DNA from 3 places in the Limnohabitans sp. TEGF003 genome. Region 2 is predicted to be linked to each of the others. Evidence: predicted binding sites of a transcription regulator. Region 2 holds the regulator's gene; each other region holds the start of a gene.
What was found. Region 2 encodes sigma-54, which starts transcription at its own class of promoters, with help from an activator protein. Its sites were predicted from a motif close to TGGCANGNAANCTGCTTT; they were not measured.
Positions count from the first base shown of each region.

Region 1 (5,756 bases), 660 kb from region 2:
GGCTCTGCATTACCCGCCCGAATTGCTGTTGCAAGCGCAAGGCATTCGCGTGGCCTTTTTCGACGTCGACGGCGTGCTGACCGACGGCGGGCTGTATTTTTCGGAAAGCGGCGAAGCCCTCAAGCGCTTCAACACGCTGGACGGGCAAGGTCTGAAATTGCTGCAACAAGCAGACATCACGCCCGTGGTCATCACCGGGCGCGACTCGCCCGCGCTGCGCCTGCGCCTGAAGGCGCTGGGCATCGTGCATGCGCGTTTTGGCACCGAAGACAAACGCCCGGCTGCCGAAGATTTTCTGCACACCCTGGGTTTGAGCTGGGCGCAAGCGGCCGCCATGGGCGACGACTGGCCCGATTTGCCGGTGATGCAGCGCGTGGCCTTTGCCTGCGCCCCTGCCAACGGGCACGCCCAAGCCAAGGCGGTGGCACACCACATCACGGCTGAGCGAGGTGGCGAAGGCGCGGCCCGTGCGTTTTGTGACCTGTTGCTGGTGGCTGGCGGCCATTACGCACGCTTGCTGGCCCAGGTTGGTACCCACGCACACGCAGGCCCCTCGGCATGAACGGGTTGCGCCGCCTGCTCGACAAGTTGAGCATTTACCTGCCCTTGATCGTGATGGCCTTGCTGGCACTGGCCAGCTGGTGGCTGGTCCGAAGCGTGCCGGTACTGCTCACGCCCGAGGCCAACAAGCCTGTGCGCCAGGACCCCGACTACCGCCTGGCCGATTTCTCGGTCAAATCCTTCAATGCCAGCGGGCGCATGACCCGTGAGGTCATTGGCGACAAGGCCCAGCACTATCCGGCCACCGAGGCCTTGCACATTGACCGGGTTCGCATTTATGCCGAAAGCGACAGCGGTGCCAAGATGAACGCCCGCGCCGAGCAGGGCATCGCCACCGACGATGGCAAGCAAGTCACCCTGATCGGCAACGCCTACGCCATCAAACACCCGCAAGAAACCCGCCCTCAAATTGAACTGCAGGGAGAGCGCCTGGTTGCCCTGCCCGACGAAGACCGCGTGGTGTCTGCCGACCCGGTGCAAATCACCCGTGACCGCGATGTCTTCACGGGCAACACCATGGACTTCAACAGCAACACGGGCGAGCACGTGTTGCAAGGGCGGGTGCGCGGCACCTTGGCGCCCAAGCCACGCAAAACACCGTAACGGACGCCAGAGGCCAAGGGGCGGCGAACCCCACAAACGACAAAGCCCTGCAATGCAGGGCTCTGTGAAGATTCAAGGGCCTGTCAGCTGACAGGCCAGTGCGTGAATCAATAACCGCCGCCGTAGCCGCCGCCACCGCCTTCACGGCGACCGCCACCACCGCGTGGGCCGGCACCGTAGGGGCTGCGGAAACCACCGCCGCCGCCTTCGCCACCACCGTAACCGCCGCCGCCTTCGCGACGACCGCCGCCGTAGCCGCCGCCACCGCCTTCACGGCCGCCACCAAAACCGCCGCCGCCTTCGCGACCGCCGCCGTAGCCGCCACCACCTTCACGGCGACCACCGCCGTAACCGCCACCACCACCGAAGCCACCGCCGCCAGTGCGGGGAGGACGGGCTTCCATGGGACGGGCTTCGTTCACCACCACGTTGCGGCCGCCCAGGGGCTGACCGTTCATGCCGTTGATCGCTGCTTGTGCTTCGTCATCGCTGCCCATTTCCACAAAGCCGAAGCCTTTGGAGCGGCCAGTGTCACGTTCCATCATGACTTTGGCGCTGGTCACAGCACCGAATTCACCGAAGGCTTGTTCCAGATCGCCGTCGCGAACCGAGTAAGGCAGGTTGCCGACGTAAAGTTTGTTGCCCATGAAAGGGACTCCTCAAAACACAGAGATAAAAGCGATGGAGCTCCGAAAACGCATTCAACAAACCTGAAAACATCGGAAGGAAAGCGAAACTGATCTGGTCACCGCAAACATGACTTCGCTGCTTCTGACAGTGAAGTCCGGCAATTATGAGTGATAAAACAAAAAAAAACGCAAGGGGTAATCCCCCGAAGCCGCGCAGAATGTGGTCTGCCGCACCAATCTGTTGTTTTACCAACTCACTTCACGGTCCGGTGTGGCGCTGATTTTGTGGACACTCAAATCAGCACCGTCGTACTCTTCTTCCGGGCTGAGTTTCAGGCCCAACGTCCATTTCAGGACACCATAGACCAGCACCCCGCCCAGCAAAGCCCAAGCCACGCCCAGCGCAGTACCGATCCATTGCGCCATGAGGTTGACGCCGCCCAATCCACCCAGACCGGTGGCACCAAAAATGCCAGCAGCAATCCCGCCCCAGGCACCGCAAATGCCATGCAAGGGCCAGACGCCCAGCACATCGTCGATCTTCCATTTGTTCTGGGTCAGGGTGAACATCACCACAAACAGGGCACCCGCCACCGCGCCAGTGACCAAAGCACCAAACGGGTGCATCAGGTCAGAGCCCGCACACACCGCCACCAAACCCGCCAAAGGGCCGTTGTGCACAAAGCCGGGGTCGTTCTTGCCCAGCAACAAAGCCGCCAAAGTGCCGCCCACCATCGCCATCAGGGAGTTGACCGCCACCAGACCCGAAATCTTGTCCAAGGTCTGGGCACTCATCACATTGAAGCCGAACCAGCCAACGATCAGAATCCACGAGCCCAAAGCCAGAAACGGGATGCTCGACGGCGGGTGAGCCGAGACCTGACCGTCCTTGCGGTAGCGGTTGTAGCGGGCACCGAGCAAGACCACCGCGGGCAAAGCGATCCAGCCGCCCATGGCGTGGACCACCACCGAGCCCGCAAAGTCATGGAACTCATCGCCCGTCAGCGCCTTGATCCAGGCCTGCACGCCAAAGTGCTGGTTCCAGGCGATGCCCTCGAAAAAGGGGTAAACAAAGCCCACGATCACGGCGGTCGCGATCAGCTGGGGCCAGAACTTGGCCCGCTCGGCAATCCCGCCCGAAATGATGGCGGGAATGGCGGCAGCGAAGGTCAGCAGAAAGAAGAACTTGACCAGGTCATAACCGTTCTTGGCGGCCAGCTGCTCGGCTCCGACAAAAAAGGTGGTGCCGTAGGCCACGCTGTAACCCACCACAAAATAAACCACCGTGGAGACCGAAAAATCCACCAGGATCTTCACCAGCGCATTGACCTGGTTCTTTTTGCGGACGGTGCCCAGCTCCAAAAAGGCAAAACCGGCGTGCATGGCCAGCACCATGATGCCGCCCAACAAAATAAATAGCGCATCCGCGCCCTGTTTCAGTGCTTCCATGACCGTCTCTTGAGGATTTTTGAATTGATTTGGTGCATAAAGGGCTCAAAAACCCTCGGCGCACCAAACAAAAGCAAGAAATAGGCCCAAATTGATGCGCATCAAACCAGCACCTTCAGGTCACTCACGTAAGATTCTTCTTTTTTGAATTCCGCGCGGCACATTCACATGGAAGCATTCCTCGTCTCCACCGGCATCGTGGCCCTGGCTGAAATGGGCGACAAAACCCAACTGTTGTCGCTGGTGCTGGCCGCCCGTTTTCGCAAACCTTGGCCCATCGTGCTGGGCATTCTGGTGGCCACGCTGGCCAACCATGGCCTGGCCGGGGCCGTGGGCAGCTGGGTCACCACCATGATGGGCCCCGATGTGCTGCGCTGGGTGCTGGGCGCGTCCTTCATCGCCATGGCGGTGTGGATGCTGATCCCCGACAAGCTGGACGACGAAGAGGGCGACAGCGCCCCGCGCATGGGGGTGTTCGTGACCACGGTGGTGGCGTTCTTTCTGGCCGAGATGGGCGACAAGACGCAGATCGCCACCGTCATGCTGGCCGCCCAATACAACGCCTGGTTCGCCGTGGTGGCCGGCACCACGCTGGGCATGATGCTGGCCAACGCCCCGGTGGTGTGGCTGGGCGACGCCATCACCAAACGCGTGCCGCTGCGCCTGGTGCACCTGATCTCGGCGGGCATTTTTGCCGTGTTGGGCGTGATTGCTTTATCGGGCTGGGGCGCCTGAGCGCAGGTTTCTGCCGGCGCAGGCCTCAAGCCGAAGGCTGGCGCTTGTAAATGACGTGGTAAACCCCAGCCACCAGCACCGCGCCGCCCAGAAGATTGCCCAGAATCACCGGCAGCCAATTGCCCAGCATGCCGCCCCAGGTGACGGCGGGGTAGCCCGTCAGGCCGCTTTGCTGCAACAGCATGGCCAGCGGCATCAGGTACATGTTGGCGATGCTGTGTTCAAAGCCCGCCGCCACAAAGGCCATCACCGGCAGCGCCACGGCCACCGCTTTGTCGGTCACGCTGCGCCCGGCCATGGCCATCCACACGGCCATGCACACCAGCACATTGCACAGCACCCCGCGCAGCAAGGCCGTGACAAAGGGCAACTCCTGCTTGGCCACAGCGATCTGCACCACCTTCTGGCCAATCGCGCCGCCGTTCAGGCTGGCGTGGCCGCTGGCGAACACCAGCAGCGCCAGACCGGCCGCGCCGACAAAATTGGCCAGGCACACAATGACCCAGTTGCGCAGCACCTGTGCCGTGCTGACCCGGCCATCGGCCCAGGCCATGACGATCAGGTTGTTGCCGGTGAACAGCTCGGCCCCGGCCACCACCACCATCAGCAAACCCATGGCAAACACCAGTCCGCCCAGCACGGCACTGGTGGCAAAACCCAGCGTCGGGTCGGACTTGACCAGCACAAACAGCATGGCCCCCAGCCCGATGAAGGCGCCAGCCAGCACCCCGAGCAAAGCCAGCGGGAGCACCGCCATGCGGGCCTTGGCTTCGCCCACCGACTCGATGCGGCGGGCGATTTCGACGGGACTGTAGGCGTCCGAGCCATAAAGTTCTGACATGTGTGCTCCTGATGCATGCTTCTGACGGGGGCTTGATCTTCGCCCTTATACTTGCTTCATACGCCGATTTGAACCCGATTGCGGGCGCCGGAACCCCTGGTTTCGAAATTCAGCTAAATGGCGTGTGTTTCAACCCACTGAAGCCCGGCCCAGCTGACTGCGAAGCCGGGTTTTGTTTTTTGTACACCTGAACACATTCGATGCTGATCGCCGAATCCCAAAGCATGCTGTTTGAAGCCCCTTTGCCTTTGCAAAGCGGTGCGTCCATCCGTGGCTATTCGCTGAGCTACGAAACCTACGGCACGCTCAACGCCGACAAGTCCAACGCGGTGCTGATCTGCCACGCGCTCAACGCCTCGCACCATGTGGCGGGCGTGTACGCCGACCAACCCCACAATGTGGGCTGGTGGGACAACATGATCGGCCCCGGCAAGTCCCTGGACACCGACCGCTTTTTTGTGATCGGCGTGAACAACCTGGGTTCGTGCTTTGGCTCCACCGGCCCCATGCACATCAACCCCGACACCGGGCGCGTGTATGGCGCGGATTTCCCGGTGGTCACCGTCGAAGACTGGGTCAACGCCCAGGCCCGTTTGCTCGACGCCTTGGGCATTGAACAACTGGCCGCCGTGATGGGCGGCAGTCTGGGCGGCATGCAGGCGCTGAGCTGGACGCTGCAATACCCCGAGCGCATGAAGCACGCGGTGGTGGTGGCCAGCGCCCCCAACCTGAACGCCGAAAACATCGCATTCAACGAGGTGGCCCGCCGCGCCATCGTGACCGACCCGGATTTTCATGCCGGGCACTTTTACGAACACGGCGTGGTGCCCAAGCGCGGTCTGCGCATCGCCCGCATGATCGGCCACATCACGTACCTGAGCGACGACGTGATGAACGAAAAGTTTGGCCGCGAGCTGCGTGCGGCGGTGACGCACAAC
Region 1 covers NZ_AP029225.1:3,376,886-3,382,641, reverse strand. Annotated here, with positions in the region: gene ACZ5RT_RS16070 (KdsC family phosphatase) at 1-562, shown strand, start outside; gene lptC (LPS export ABC transporter periplasmic protein LptC) at 559-1,164, shown strand; gene ACZ5RT_RS16060 (RNA recognition motif domain-containing protein) at 1,272-1,811, opposite strand; gene ACZ5RT_RS16055 (ammonium transporter) at 2,040-3,242, opposite strand; gene ACZ5RT_RS16050 (TMEM165/GDT1 family protein) at 3,411-3,977, shown strand; gene ACZ5RT_RS16045 (formate/nitrite transporter family protein) at 4,003-4,818, opposite strand; gene metX (homoserine O-succinyltransferase MetX) at 5,019-5,756, shown strand, end outside.
Region 1: the regulator sigma-54 is predicted to act here: its motif matches at 3,313-3,330, upstream of ACZ5RT_RS16055 (ammonium transporter).

Region 2 (5,756 bases):
TGCTGGCCCTGGCCAAGTACCCCGAGATGCTGACGTCTGCGGCCAACGACTTCGCGCCGCACGACGTGACCTTCTATTTGCGCGACCTGGCCTCGCTGTACCACAGCTACTACGACGCCGAGCGCATTCTGGTGGACGACGATGCGGTCAAACAAGCGCGTCTGGCCCTGGTGGCCGCCACCGCGCAGGTGCTGCGCAACGGCCTGAAAGTGCTGGGCGTGTCGGCCCCGCAAAAAATGTGATGGGACGGATCATGCAACTCCACAGCCAACGCGGCGGTACTTTTCTGGGCTTCATCATCGGCCTGGTGCTGGGTCTGGCCGTGGCTTTGGCCGTGGCCATTTATGTGACCAAGGTGCCCACGCCGTTTTCCAACAAAAACCAGACCCGCAGCACCGACCAGGACGTGCAGGAAACCGAAAAGAACAAGGACTGGAACCCGAACAGCGTGTTCCAGCCCAAGCCACCCGCCGAAGCCCCTGCCGCGCCCAGTGCACCTGCGGCTGACGCGGCCACCGACAAATCCGCTTCGGGCACCGCGGGCAAAAGCGCCGCAGAAGCACCCAAATCCGAACCACGCCCAGCTGTCACCGCCGATCCGCTGGGCGATTTGGCCAAGTCCAAATCCGGTTTGAGCACCCCTGCCACGCCCGCCAATGCGGCCGACCCCTTTGACTACGTGATCCAGGTGGGGGCCTACCGAACCAGCAGCGATGCCGACGCCCAAAAAGCCAAGCTGGCCTTAATGGGTCTGGACGCCAAGGTTTCTGAGCGGGATCAAGCCGGACGCACGGTGTATCGCGTACGCTTGGGGCCCTTTGCAGACAAAGCCGCCGCCGAACGCATCCGCGCCCGCCTGGAAGGCAGCGGCATTGAAAACACCCTGGTCCGGGTTCAGCGCTGAACCCGCCCCCTTATTTGGAGCATGTCCATGAAACGCCGTCTCTTCTCTTCCGCCTTGCTGAGCGCCAGCGCCTGGCTGAGCGCACCTGTGGCCTGGGCTCAGGCCGCCCTGTTCAAATCCGGCAAGGACTTTCTGACGCTGGACCGTGCCGTCGCCACCGAAGCCGGCGCGGGCAAGATCGAGGTCATCGAGTTCTTCTGGTACAGCTGCCCGCACTGCAACGCCTTTGAGCCCGGCTTTGCCCAATGGGTGAAAAACGCCCCGAAAGACGTGGTGGTGCGCCGCATCCCCGTGTCCTTCCGTGATGACTTTGCCCCTCAGCAGCGCCTGTTTTTCACGATCGAGGCCATGAACCTGATGGAAACGCTCCACCCCAAGGTGTTTGCCGCGATCCATGTGGAGAAGTTGATGCTCAACACCGACGCCAGCGTGCTGGCCTGGGCCGAGAAGCAAGGCGTGGACAAAGCCAAGTTCAACGACATCTACAAATCCTTTGGTGTGGCCACCAAACTCAAGCGGGCGGTGCAGCTGCAAAACGAATACAAGGTCGAAGGCGTGCCTTCTTTGGGCGTGGCAGGCCGTTACTACATCGATGGCACCCTGGCGGGCAGCATGGACCGCGCCCTGAAAGTCGCGGAATCCCTGATTGCCCAGTCGCGCACCAGCCCGGCCAGCGCCCCGACCGCGAAAAAATAAAACCCTGCGTGCAGCCCCGAGGGGGGTGGCCCAACGCAGAGCCCGCCCGGCCCAGGCCAGTGCGGGTTTTTTTACGCCACAGGCATGCCTGCGCCGCCGATACAGCCTGGCTTGCGCCTACAATCAAAATTCGTCACCAGCAAGATTCATGCCCTCAATGAAAATTCTCCGCACCATCGGCCTCCTTGCCTCAGGGCTGGGTTTGTTCGGCATGCCCGCCTGGGCCGAAAAGGCCGACCGCGACAAACCCATGCTGATCGAGGCGGATGCCATGCGCCACGACGAGAACAAATTGCTCACCATCTTCACAGGCCAGGTGGTGGCCTTCAAAGGCACGATGGTGCTGCGTGGCGCCCGCATGGAGGTGCAGCAAGACAAGGAAGGCCAGCAAATCGCCCACGTTTGGGCCGCCCCGAATGAGCGGGTGTTTTTTCGCCAAAAGCGCGAAGGCGTGGACGAATTCACCGAGGGTGAAGGCGAAATGGCCATCTACGACAGCAAGGCCGACGTGGTCACCTTGATCCAGCGGGCCGAAGTGCGCATCTTGCGTGGCACGGTGTTGGCCGATCAGATCAACGGCCAGAAAATCGTGTTCAACAACACCACCGAAGTGATGACGGTGGACCGCCCCGCTGCAGGCACCAAAGCCACCGACCCGCGCGACCAACGCGTGCGTGCGGTGCTGACCCCCCGGAAAACCAATCCGGCCACCACGCCACCTGCGCCCAGCCCGGCCATTCCGGCCCTGCGGGTCAGCCCCGGCACGGCTGAAAGCAGCAAGCCATGAGCGAAGCTGTGCTCACCAGCCGACTGGAAGCCCACCACCTGCAAAAAGCCTATGGCAGCCGCAAGGTGGTGCATGACGTGTCGGTGCAAGTGGACAAAGGCGAAGTCGTCGGTCTGCTGGGCCCCAACGGCGCGGGCAAAACCACCTCGTTTTACATGATCGTGGGCCTGGTGCGGGCCGATGGTGGGCAGATCCTGATCGACGGCGAAGACGTCACCCGCATGCCCATCCACAAGCGCTCGCGCATGGGCTTGTCGTATTTGCCGCAAGAGGCGTCCATCTTCCGCAAGTTGACGGTGGCCGAGAATGTGCGCGCCATTTTGGAGCTGCAAACCGATGCACAAGGTCGGGGCTTGTCGTCTACCGACATCGAAAAACGCCTGACCGAATTGCTGAACGATTTGCGGGTGGACCACCTGCGCGACTCGCCTGCGGTGGCGCTGTCCGGTGGTGAGCGCCGCCGCGTGGAGATTGCCCGCGCCTTGGCCACCGACCCGCGCTTCATTTTGCTGGACGAGCCTTTTGCCGGCATCGACCCGATCGCGGTGATCGAGATCCAGCGCATCATTGCCTTCCTCAAGCAGCGGGGTATCGGTGTGCTGATCACCGACCATAACGTGCGCGAGACGCTGGGCATTTGCGACCACGCCTACATCATCAGCGAAGGCCGTGTGCTGGCCGAAGGCACGCCCGACGAGATCGTGACCAACGCCGATGTGCGCCGGGTGTACCTGGGCGAACACTTCAGGATGTGATGCACACCCAGCCCGTTCTCGATTTGAAAGCGCAGCCATGAAGCCCGGCCTGTCGCTTCGCATGTCCCAGCACCTGGCGCTCACGCCCCAGTTGCAACAATCGATTCGCCTGCTGCAGCTGTCCACCCTGGAGCTGTCACAAGAGGTCGATCAGATGCTGGACGACAACCCCTTTCTGGAACGCGCCGAAGAAGAAGCAACTGCCGAGGCCTTTGGCCTGGACCAGGCCGACACCCATGTCAGTTTGGGCGACCGGGTCAGCGAAAGCGCCAGCACAACGAGCAGCAGCGACGACAGCGCCAGCGAAACCCGCGACGAAGCCGTGACCGATGTGGCCGAAAGCTGGGACGGCGACGGCAGCGTGGACATGCGACCCGACGACAGCGAATGGGGTGGCGACGCCGCACCGCGCCAAAACAACGGCGAAGAAACCGCCGACGCCATCGACCTGGCCCGCAGCAGCGGCTCGCTGACCGACTTTTTGCACCGTCAGGCGCTGTCGCTGCGCCTGTCCGAAGTGGACCGTGCCGCGCTGCGCTTTCTGATCGAATCGCTCAGCGACGACGGCTACCTGACCGACACCCTGCCCGAACTAGCGGCCAGCTTGGCAGGCACAGACGACTACGAACAGATCGACGAACTGGTGCACCGTTTCACCGTGGCGCTGGGTTTGCTGCAGTCGCTCGAACCCGTGGGCGTGGGCGCACGCGACCTGGCCGAGTGCCTGCGCATCCAGATCAAGGCCTGGCTGCAAGACGACCCAAACGACGAAGTGGCACAAGCGGCGCTGGCCATCTGCGCCCAACCTCTGGAAATGCTGGCCAAGCGCGACTTCAAACGGCTGGCGGTGGCCTGTGGCCTGAGCGAAGCCGTGGTCAAAGCCGCCATCGCCTTCATCGCCCGGCTTGAACCCAAACCCGGCCGCCCCTTTGTGCAGGCCGAGCAAAACATCATCATCCCCGACGTGCTGGTGGTGAACACCAGCAAGACGGCCACGCCCAAATTCCGCATCCAGCTCAACCCCGACGTGATGCCCAAGCTGCGCGTGCACGACATCTATGCCAACGCCCTGCGCGGCGGCAAAGGCGACAACCATGCAGGCCTGCAGCAGCGCCTGCAAGAAGCGCGCTGGTTCATCAAGAACATCCAGCAGCGCTTTGACACCATCTTGCGCGTGTCCACCGCCATCGTGGAGCGGCAGAAAAACTTCCTCACACACGGCGAGCTGGCCATGCGCCCGCTGGTGCTGCGCGAGATCGCCGACGAGCTGGGCATGCACGAGTCCACCATCAGCCGCGTGACCACGGCCAAATACATGGCCACGCCGCAAGGCACGTTTGAGCTGAAGTATTTCTTCGGCTCGGGCCTGGGCACCGACAGCGGCAGCGCTGCATCGAGCACCGCCGTGCGGGCGCTCATCAAGCAGTTTGTCGCCGCCGAAAAACCCACCAAACCGCTGTCGGACAACCAGATTTCCGAGATGCTGAAAGAGCAAGGCATCGACTGCGCCCGCCGCACGGTGGCCAAGTACCGCGAAGCCCTGAAGATCGCGCCCGCCAACCTGCGCAAAACCCTTTGAGAGTATTTGAGTGAATTCATTGAACCTGTTCATGCCTTGCGCCGCGGGCGTTGAGGGCTTTTTGGCCGACGAGGTGCACGCCATCACGGGTCTGACGGGCCACGACCTGCTCACGGGCCGTGGCGGCGTGATGGCCCGCGCCTCGTGGCGCGACGCCATGCGCATCAACCTGCACAGCCGCCTGACCCAGCGCGTGCTGGTACAGCTGTCGGTCACCGACTACCGCAACGAAAACGACCTGTACAACGCCGCCAGCGAAGTGGCCTGGGAAATCTGGTTCACGCCCAAACAGACCTTCAAGATCGACATCACCGCGCAGCACAGCCCGCTCAACAGCCTGAACTTTGCCGCGCTCAAAATCAAGGACGCAGTAGCCGACCGTTTTCGCGCCAAACGCGGCGAGCGCCCCAGCGTGGACACCAGCTGGCCCGACGTGCGCATCTACGCACACCTGACACCCGAAACGGCCACGCTCTACATCGACACCTCGGGCGAGCCACTGTTCAAGCGCGGCTGGCGCACCGACAAGGGCGACGCGCCTTTGAAGGAAACCCTGGCCGCCGCCATGATCGCGGCCAGTGGCTGGGACGCCACCGTGCCCCTGTACGACCCCTGCTGCGGCAGCGGCACCATCCCGATCGAAGCGGCGCAAATCGCCTGCGGCATCGCGCCTGGTTTGCAGCGCCGCTTTGGCTTCGAGAAATTGCTGCCCTTCCAGAACCACGTCTGGCAAGGCCTGATCGAAGAAGCCCGCGACCACGAACACGAACCCACAGCGCCGGTTTTTGGCAGCGATGTGGCCTTCCGCATGGTTGACTTTGCCGAGCGCAACGCAGAACGCGCAGGCGTGTCAGGTGTGATCGAGTTCCGGGGCGGGGATGCGCTGCAACGCATGCCGCCCAGCGAGACGCCCGGCGTCATGCTGCTCAACCCGCCTTATGGCGAGCGCATTGCCGCAGCGGGTGTGGCCGGGCGCGGGCGCGACAGCTTCCAGCCGGGCGCACTGGCCGATGCGCGTTCAAGCACCCGTGCTGC
Region 2 covers NZ_AP029225.1:2,714,159-2,719,914, forward strand. Annotated here, with positions in the region: gene argS (arginine--tRNA ligase) at 1-242, shown strand, start outside; gene ACZ5RT_RS12855 (SPOR domain-containing protein) at 254-904, shown strand; gene ACZ5RT_RS12860 (thiol:disulfide interchange protein DsbA/DsbL) at 932-1,600, shown strand; gene lptA (lipopolysaccharide transport periplasmic protein LptA) at 1,758-2,387, shown strand; gene lptB (LPS export ABC transporter ATP-binding protein) at 2,384-3,142, shown strand; gene ACZ5RT_RS12875 (RNA polymerase factor sigma-54) at 3,180-4,721, shown strand; gene ACZ5RT_RS12880 (THUMP domain-containing class I SAM-dependent RNA methyltransferase) at 4,732-5,756, shown strand, end outside.

Region 3 (5,756 bases), 340 kb from region 2:
GTTGCCTGCGGCGGGCGTGATGGCGACCAGGCCGGCCACTGCACCCGAAGCGGCACCCAGCATGGAGGCTTTGCCGCGCATCAGGGCTTCACCCACGCACCAGGCCAGCACCGCACCGGCTGTGGCGACCAAGGTGTTGATGAAGGCCAGGGCTGCGAAACCGTTGGCTTCCAGCGCCGAGCCGGCGTTGAAACCAAACCAGCCCACCCACAGCAAGGACGCGCCCACCATGGTCAAAGTCAGGCTGTGCGGCGCCATGGCTTCACGGCCATAACCGATGCGCTTGCCCACCATGAAGGCACCCACCAGACCCGCCACAGCGGCGTTGATGTGCACCACCGTGCCGCCTGCGAAGTCCAGTGCACCCCACTGCCAGATCAGGCCGGCCTTGCTGGTCATTTCGTCGGCCACTTCCTTGGCGGTGTAGGCGTCAGGGCCCATCCAGAACCAGACCATGTGCGCCACAGGCAGGTAGCTGAAGGTGAACCACAGCACCATGAAAGCGAGCACGGCAGAGAACTTGATGCGCTCGGCGAATGCGCCGACGATCAGCGCACAGGTGATGCCTGCGAAGGTGGCCTGGAAAGCGGCAAACGAGATCTCGGGAATGACCACGCCCTTGCTGAAGGTGGCCGCGTTGGCAAAGGTGCCGCCCACGTTGTCCCAGATGCCTTTCATGAACAGGCGGTCAAAGCCCCCAATGAAGGCGTTGCCCTCGGTGAAGGCCAGGCTGTAGCCGTAGATGAACCACAGCACGGTGATCATCGAGAAAGTGACCACGACCTGCATCAACACCGACAGCATGTTCTTGCTGCGCACCAAGCCACCGTAGAACAGGGCCAGGCCCGGAATGACCATCAGGATCACGAGGATGGTGGACACCATCATCCAGGCGATGTCGCCCTTGTTGGGCACGGGTGCGGGTGCGGTTTCGGCTGCAGCGGGGGCCGCAGCAGCAGGTGCTGCAGGGGCGGGTGCTGCGTCCGGTTTGGCTTCAGCCGCTGGTGCCGTCACGGCAGCAGGGGCAGTGGTTTGTGCGGTGGCGACAGACGCCGTGCCGAACACACCAAGACCCAGACTCAGGCCCAAGGCCAGGGTAGCGAGTAGTTTTTTCATTTATCGACTCTCTTTCTTGTCCATCAAAGGGCTTCTGCGCCGGTTTCACCGGTGCGGATGCGAACCACTTGCTCGAGGTCGTACACGAAGATCTTGCCGTCGCCGATCTTGCCGGTGCGGGCACCGGACTCGATGGCTTCGATCACACGCTCGACCAGTTCGTCCGAGACAGCGGCTTCGATCTTCACTTTGGGCAAAAAGTCGACCACGTATTCCGCGCCGCGGTACAGCTCGGTGTGGCCTTTTTGACGACCGAAGCCTTTGACTTCGGTCACGGTGATGCCCTGCACTCCGATGCCCGAAAGTGCTTCACGCACCTCGTCCAGCTTGAAGGGTTTGATGATGGCGGTCACCAGTTTCATGTTGGCTCCTTGTGTGTTTTTGTGGGGCTTAGAAGGCGTACTTCAGGCCGACTGTCACTCCAGACTTGCCGTTGAATTTATCTTTGAGTGTGTAGAACACCTTGTCTGCGTCAGTGCCCACCAAAGCAGCGCTGGCTGTCAAGCCATTACCCAAATCTTTGGAGAGTGTCAGGGCGTAATCGGTGTATGTCCCGGCGTCATTGTTTTTGACCATTTGATGACCCACATGCGGCACCAAAGTAAAACCATTGCCCAGATCAAAAGCAGCGCTCAAGTCAAGGTAATAGCTGTTTTTGCTGTTAGGGGTACCAAACACGTTGGTCAACGAATGAGAGTACTTAGCAGTCACAACGCCAAACGTTGCCGCACCGTAAACCTCGCTGGTGTTGGCATTTGCGTAAAGCGGAACTTCACCAAGCTTGTTGCCCACGTATTCATAGCGCAAGAAACCAACGTCGTACGCAACAGCCCCCACAGTACCTTTGTAGCCACCATACAAGTCAAGTTCGACATTGCCTTTGGAAGCGCCAGAGTCTTTGATGAACTTGATCGTGGAACCCCAAGCGCCCACATAAAAACCACTCTTGTCGGCGTAATCCACACCACCTTGCAAAGCGGGCTGCAGACGGGACTGGGAAATGCCACGGTAACGGTAGTCGCTGGTCACGCCCACATTGAAGGACAGGCTGCTCTCGGGAGTCGCCGTCTGGGCTTGTGCCAAACCGCTCACAGAACCCAAAGCCAGAGCCATCAGGGAAGGAACGAGGATTTTTTTCATGGTGAACTCCAAAAAAGTGAAGAAAGGACAAGCACCTCATGCAGATAGCGTGCCAACTCACTTCAGACCCCATCACCAAGGGCATTTACCAGTGCATGCCCGCTCTGTGCGTGCTTGAATGGCATTCCAACAAGATCCGTGCGCATGATCTGCGTGCACGGACACACACCATGCACCAGCATGGGGCAGGGAGAGGATATGAGTCTCAGTTTGGTGCACAGCCGCGCATTGGTCGGCCTGCAAGCGCCCGCCGTCACCGTCGAGGTGCATCTGGCCAATGGTCTGCCCAGCTTCACCTTGGTGGGCTTGGCCGATGTCGAGGTCAAGGAAGCCCGCGAAAGGGTGCGTTCAGCCTTGCAAAACAGCGGGCTGGACTTTCCGCACAACAAACGCATCACCGTCAACCTGGCCCCGGCGGACTTGCCCAAAGACTCCGGGCGGCTGGACTTGCCGATTGCGCTGGGCATATTGGCCGCCAGCGGGCAGATCGACGCCAGCAAGCTGGAAGGCTACGAATTCGCGGGCGAGTTGTCGCTGTCGGGCGAACTGCGCCCGGTGCGTGGCGCCCTGGCCATGAGCCTGGTGCTGCGCCAGCAACACGTGCGCACCCGGCTGGTGTTGCCCCCAGGCAGCGCCGAAGAGGCCGCCCTCGCACCAGACGCCGAAGTCTTCCGGGCCCGGCATTTGCTCGACGTGGTGCAACAGTTCCTGCCACCCTCCAACGAGCCCCCGCCGGAGCCGGGCGAGGGCTGGGTGCGCATGGCGACCTCTGTGCCCCATGCACCACCACGCTACGCCGACCTGGCCGATGTGAAAGGCCAAGCCGGCGTGAAACGGGTGCTGGAAATCGCCGCCGCAGGAGGCCACTCGCTGCTCATGGTCGGCCCACCGGGCTCGGGCAAATCCATGCTGGCCCAGCGCTTTGCGGGTTTGCTGCCGCCCATGTCGATCGAAGACGCGCTGGAGTCGGCGGCGGTGGCCAGCCTGGCCGGGCGCTTCGATTTGGCCCGCTGGGCGCAACGCCCCACCGGCCAGCCGCACCATTCGGCCAGTGCCGTGGCTTTGGTCGGTGGGGGCTCGCCGCCCCGACCTGGAGAAATTTCACTGGCGCACCATGGGGTGCTGTTCCTGGACGAACTCCCGGAGTTTCCAAGAGCCGCTTTGGAAGCCCTGCGCGAACCGCTGGAGAGCGGCACGATCACCATCGCCCGGGCAGCGCGGCGGGCCGAGTTTCCAGCGCGTTTTCAGCTGGTCGCCGCCATGAACCCCTGCCCCTGCGGCTACCTGGGCAGCAGCACGCGGGCCTGCCGCTGCTCGCCCGACCAGGTCAGCCGCTACCAGGGCAAGCTCAGCGGGCCACTGCTCGACCGGATCGATTTGCACATCGAAGTGCCCAGCCTGAGTGCACAAGACCTGCTGAACGCCCCGCCCGGCGAAAGCACCAAGGCCATTGCGGCCCGCAGCCTGGCCGCCCGTGAACGGGCGCTGGCCCGGCAAGGCTGCGCCAACGCGGCGTTGCAAGGCCAGGCCATCGACACCCATTCACGTCTGGACGACAGCGCCACCAGCTTGCTGCAAAAGGCTGCCGCCAAGCTCGGCTGGAGCGGACGCAGCACCCACCGCAGCCTGAAAGTCGCCCGCACCATCGCTGATCTGGCCGGCAGCGACACCATTGCCGCCGCACACGTGGCCGAAGCGGTGCAGTACCGGCGGGTGCTCAAGGAATCCTGACGCGCAGCGCCGGTTACAACTGAAAACACCTCCACAGGGGCTTTGTCGGCACCGGCCTGACGGGCGCGTTAAGGTTGGACACACTCCTGGAGAGGCAAACGATGAAAAAGACTTTGGGTACTTTGGTGATGGCGCTGTCCCTGGGGGCCGTGAGCACACAGGCCTTGGCTGGGGGCCCCCACGGTCATGGCCATGGGCACCACCCACGCGCCTCTTCCGGCTACCACCAACGTTCATCCGACTGGTTGGGGCCACTGATCGTGTTGGGCATTGCCGGCGCCGCCATCAGCGCAGCGGCCAGTCAACCAAGCACCGCACCGCCGCCCCAGGTGACTTATGTGACACCCCCGGTCACCTACGTGCCACCGCCTCCGCCCGCGAGTGCCAGCTACTTTTGCAGCTCGGTGGGGCAGTTTTACCCGAACACCGCTTATTGCCCGGAGGGCTGGCAGCTGGTTTACCCCGTGCGCTGAGACAGACTGCACTGGCAGCGGTCATGACGGGCCGCGTGTTTGTCAAGGGTATGCTCTGACCCATGCATCCTCTGTACCGCAGCGTGGCGGCCTGAAGCACTTTCTGCCGTGCACCCACCGCGCCTGATTCCCTTCAGCTTCTGGCTGTCTTTGCCCCAGCTCATCACCTGGGGCAGTGTTTTCTACACCTTTTCCTTGCTCATGACGCCCCTGGAGGCCGAGCTGGGCATGGGCCGGGCCGAGTCTTCGCTGGCCTTCAGCCTGGCGTTGCTGGCCGAGGGCTTGATGGCTTATGCGGTCGGCCGCTGGATCGACGCCGGACACGAGCGTGTGGTGATGACGCTGGGGTCGGTTTGGGTGGGGCTGGGTTTGCTGGGGCACAGCGCAGTGACATCGGTGGCCGGGTTTTATGCCGCCTGGATCTGGCTGGGCCTGGGCATGGCCGCCACGCTCTACACCCCGGCATTTGCAGTGGTCACACGGCGCTATGGGCAGGACTTTCGCCGCGCCATCATCGCCCTCACGTTTCTCGGCGGCTTGGCCAGCACCGTGTTCATCCCTTTGTTTTCCTGGTGGATGGACCTGTGGGGTTGGCGACAAGCCCTGTGGGCGCTGGCGGCGCTGCAATTTTTGGTGTGCATGCCTTTGCACGGCTGGCTGCTGCAAGGCGCACCGCGCTCCTCCTGCCATGCACCGTCAAAAAATGGAAACAACAGGCCAACGACGCTGCAGTCCACGGTCTCGGTGCGTGAACACCTGCGGCACGCCCCCTTTTGGCTGCTGGCCCTGTTCATGGTGCTCATGATGTCGGTCACCTCTGCCCTGCCCGCCCACATGATCGCTTTGCTGCAAGAGGCGGGTTTGTCCCCCACATGGGTGATTGCCGTGCCGGCAGCCATTGGCGTGATCCAGGTGGTGGGGCGCGTGGTGCTGTTTCTCTTTGAACGCCGCTGGGACGTGCACACCGCCAACCGCTGGATCCCTGGCTTCATTCCCATGGGGGTGCTGGCGCTGTTGCTCGGGGGTTTTCACCCGGCAGGGGCACTGCTGTTTGTGCTGTTGTTCGGCCTGGGCAACGGCATGATCACCATCGTCAAGGGGACGGCGCTGGCCCAATACGTGAGCCGCGACCACGTAGGCCAACTCAATGGCTTGCTGGGTCTGCCGATCGCGGTGGCCAGAGCCGCTGCCCCTTTGACGGTGGGCCTGCTGTGGTCACCCGCAAGCGGTTACCAGTTGGCCCTGCTGTGGCTGCTGGTGGCCAGCCTGTTGGCCACCGCCGCCTTGTGGGTGGCG
Region 3 covers NZ_AP029225.1:3,049,252-3,055,007, forward strand. Annotated here, with positions in the region: gene ACZ5RT_RS14545 (ammonium transporter) at 1-1,116, opposite strand, end outside; gene glnK (P-II family nitrogen regulator) at 1,140-1,478, opposite strand; gene ACZ5RT_RS14555 (TorF family putative porin) at 1,507-2,256, opposite strand; gene ACZ5RT_RS14560 (YifB family Mg chelatase-like AAA ATPase) at 2,455-3,987, shown strand; gene ACZ5RT_RS14565 (hypothetical protein) at 4,089-4,460, shown strand; gene ACZ5RT_RS14570 (MFS transporter) at 4,569-5,756, shown strand, end outside.
Region 3: the regulator sigma-54 is predicted to act here: its motif matches at 2,294-2,311, upstream of ACZ5RT_RS14555 (TorF family putative porin).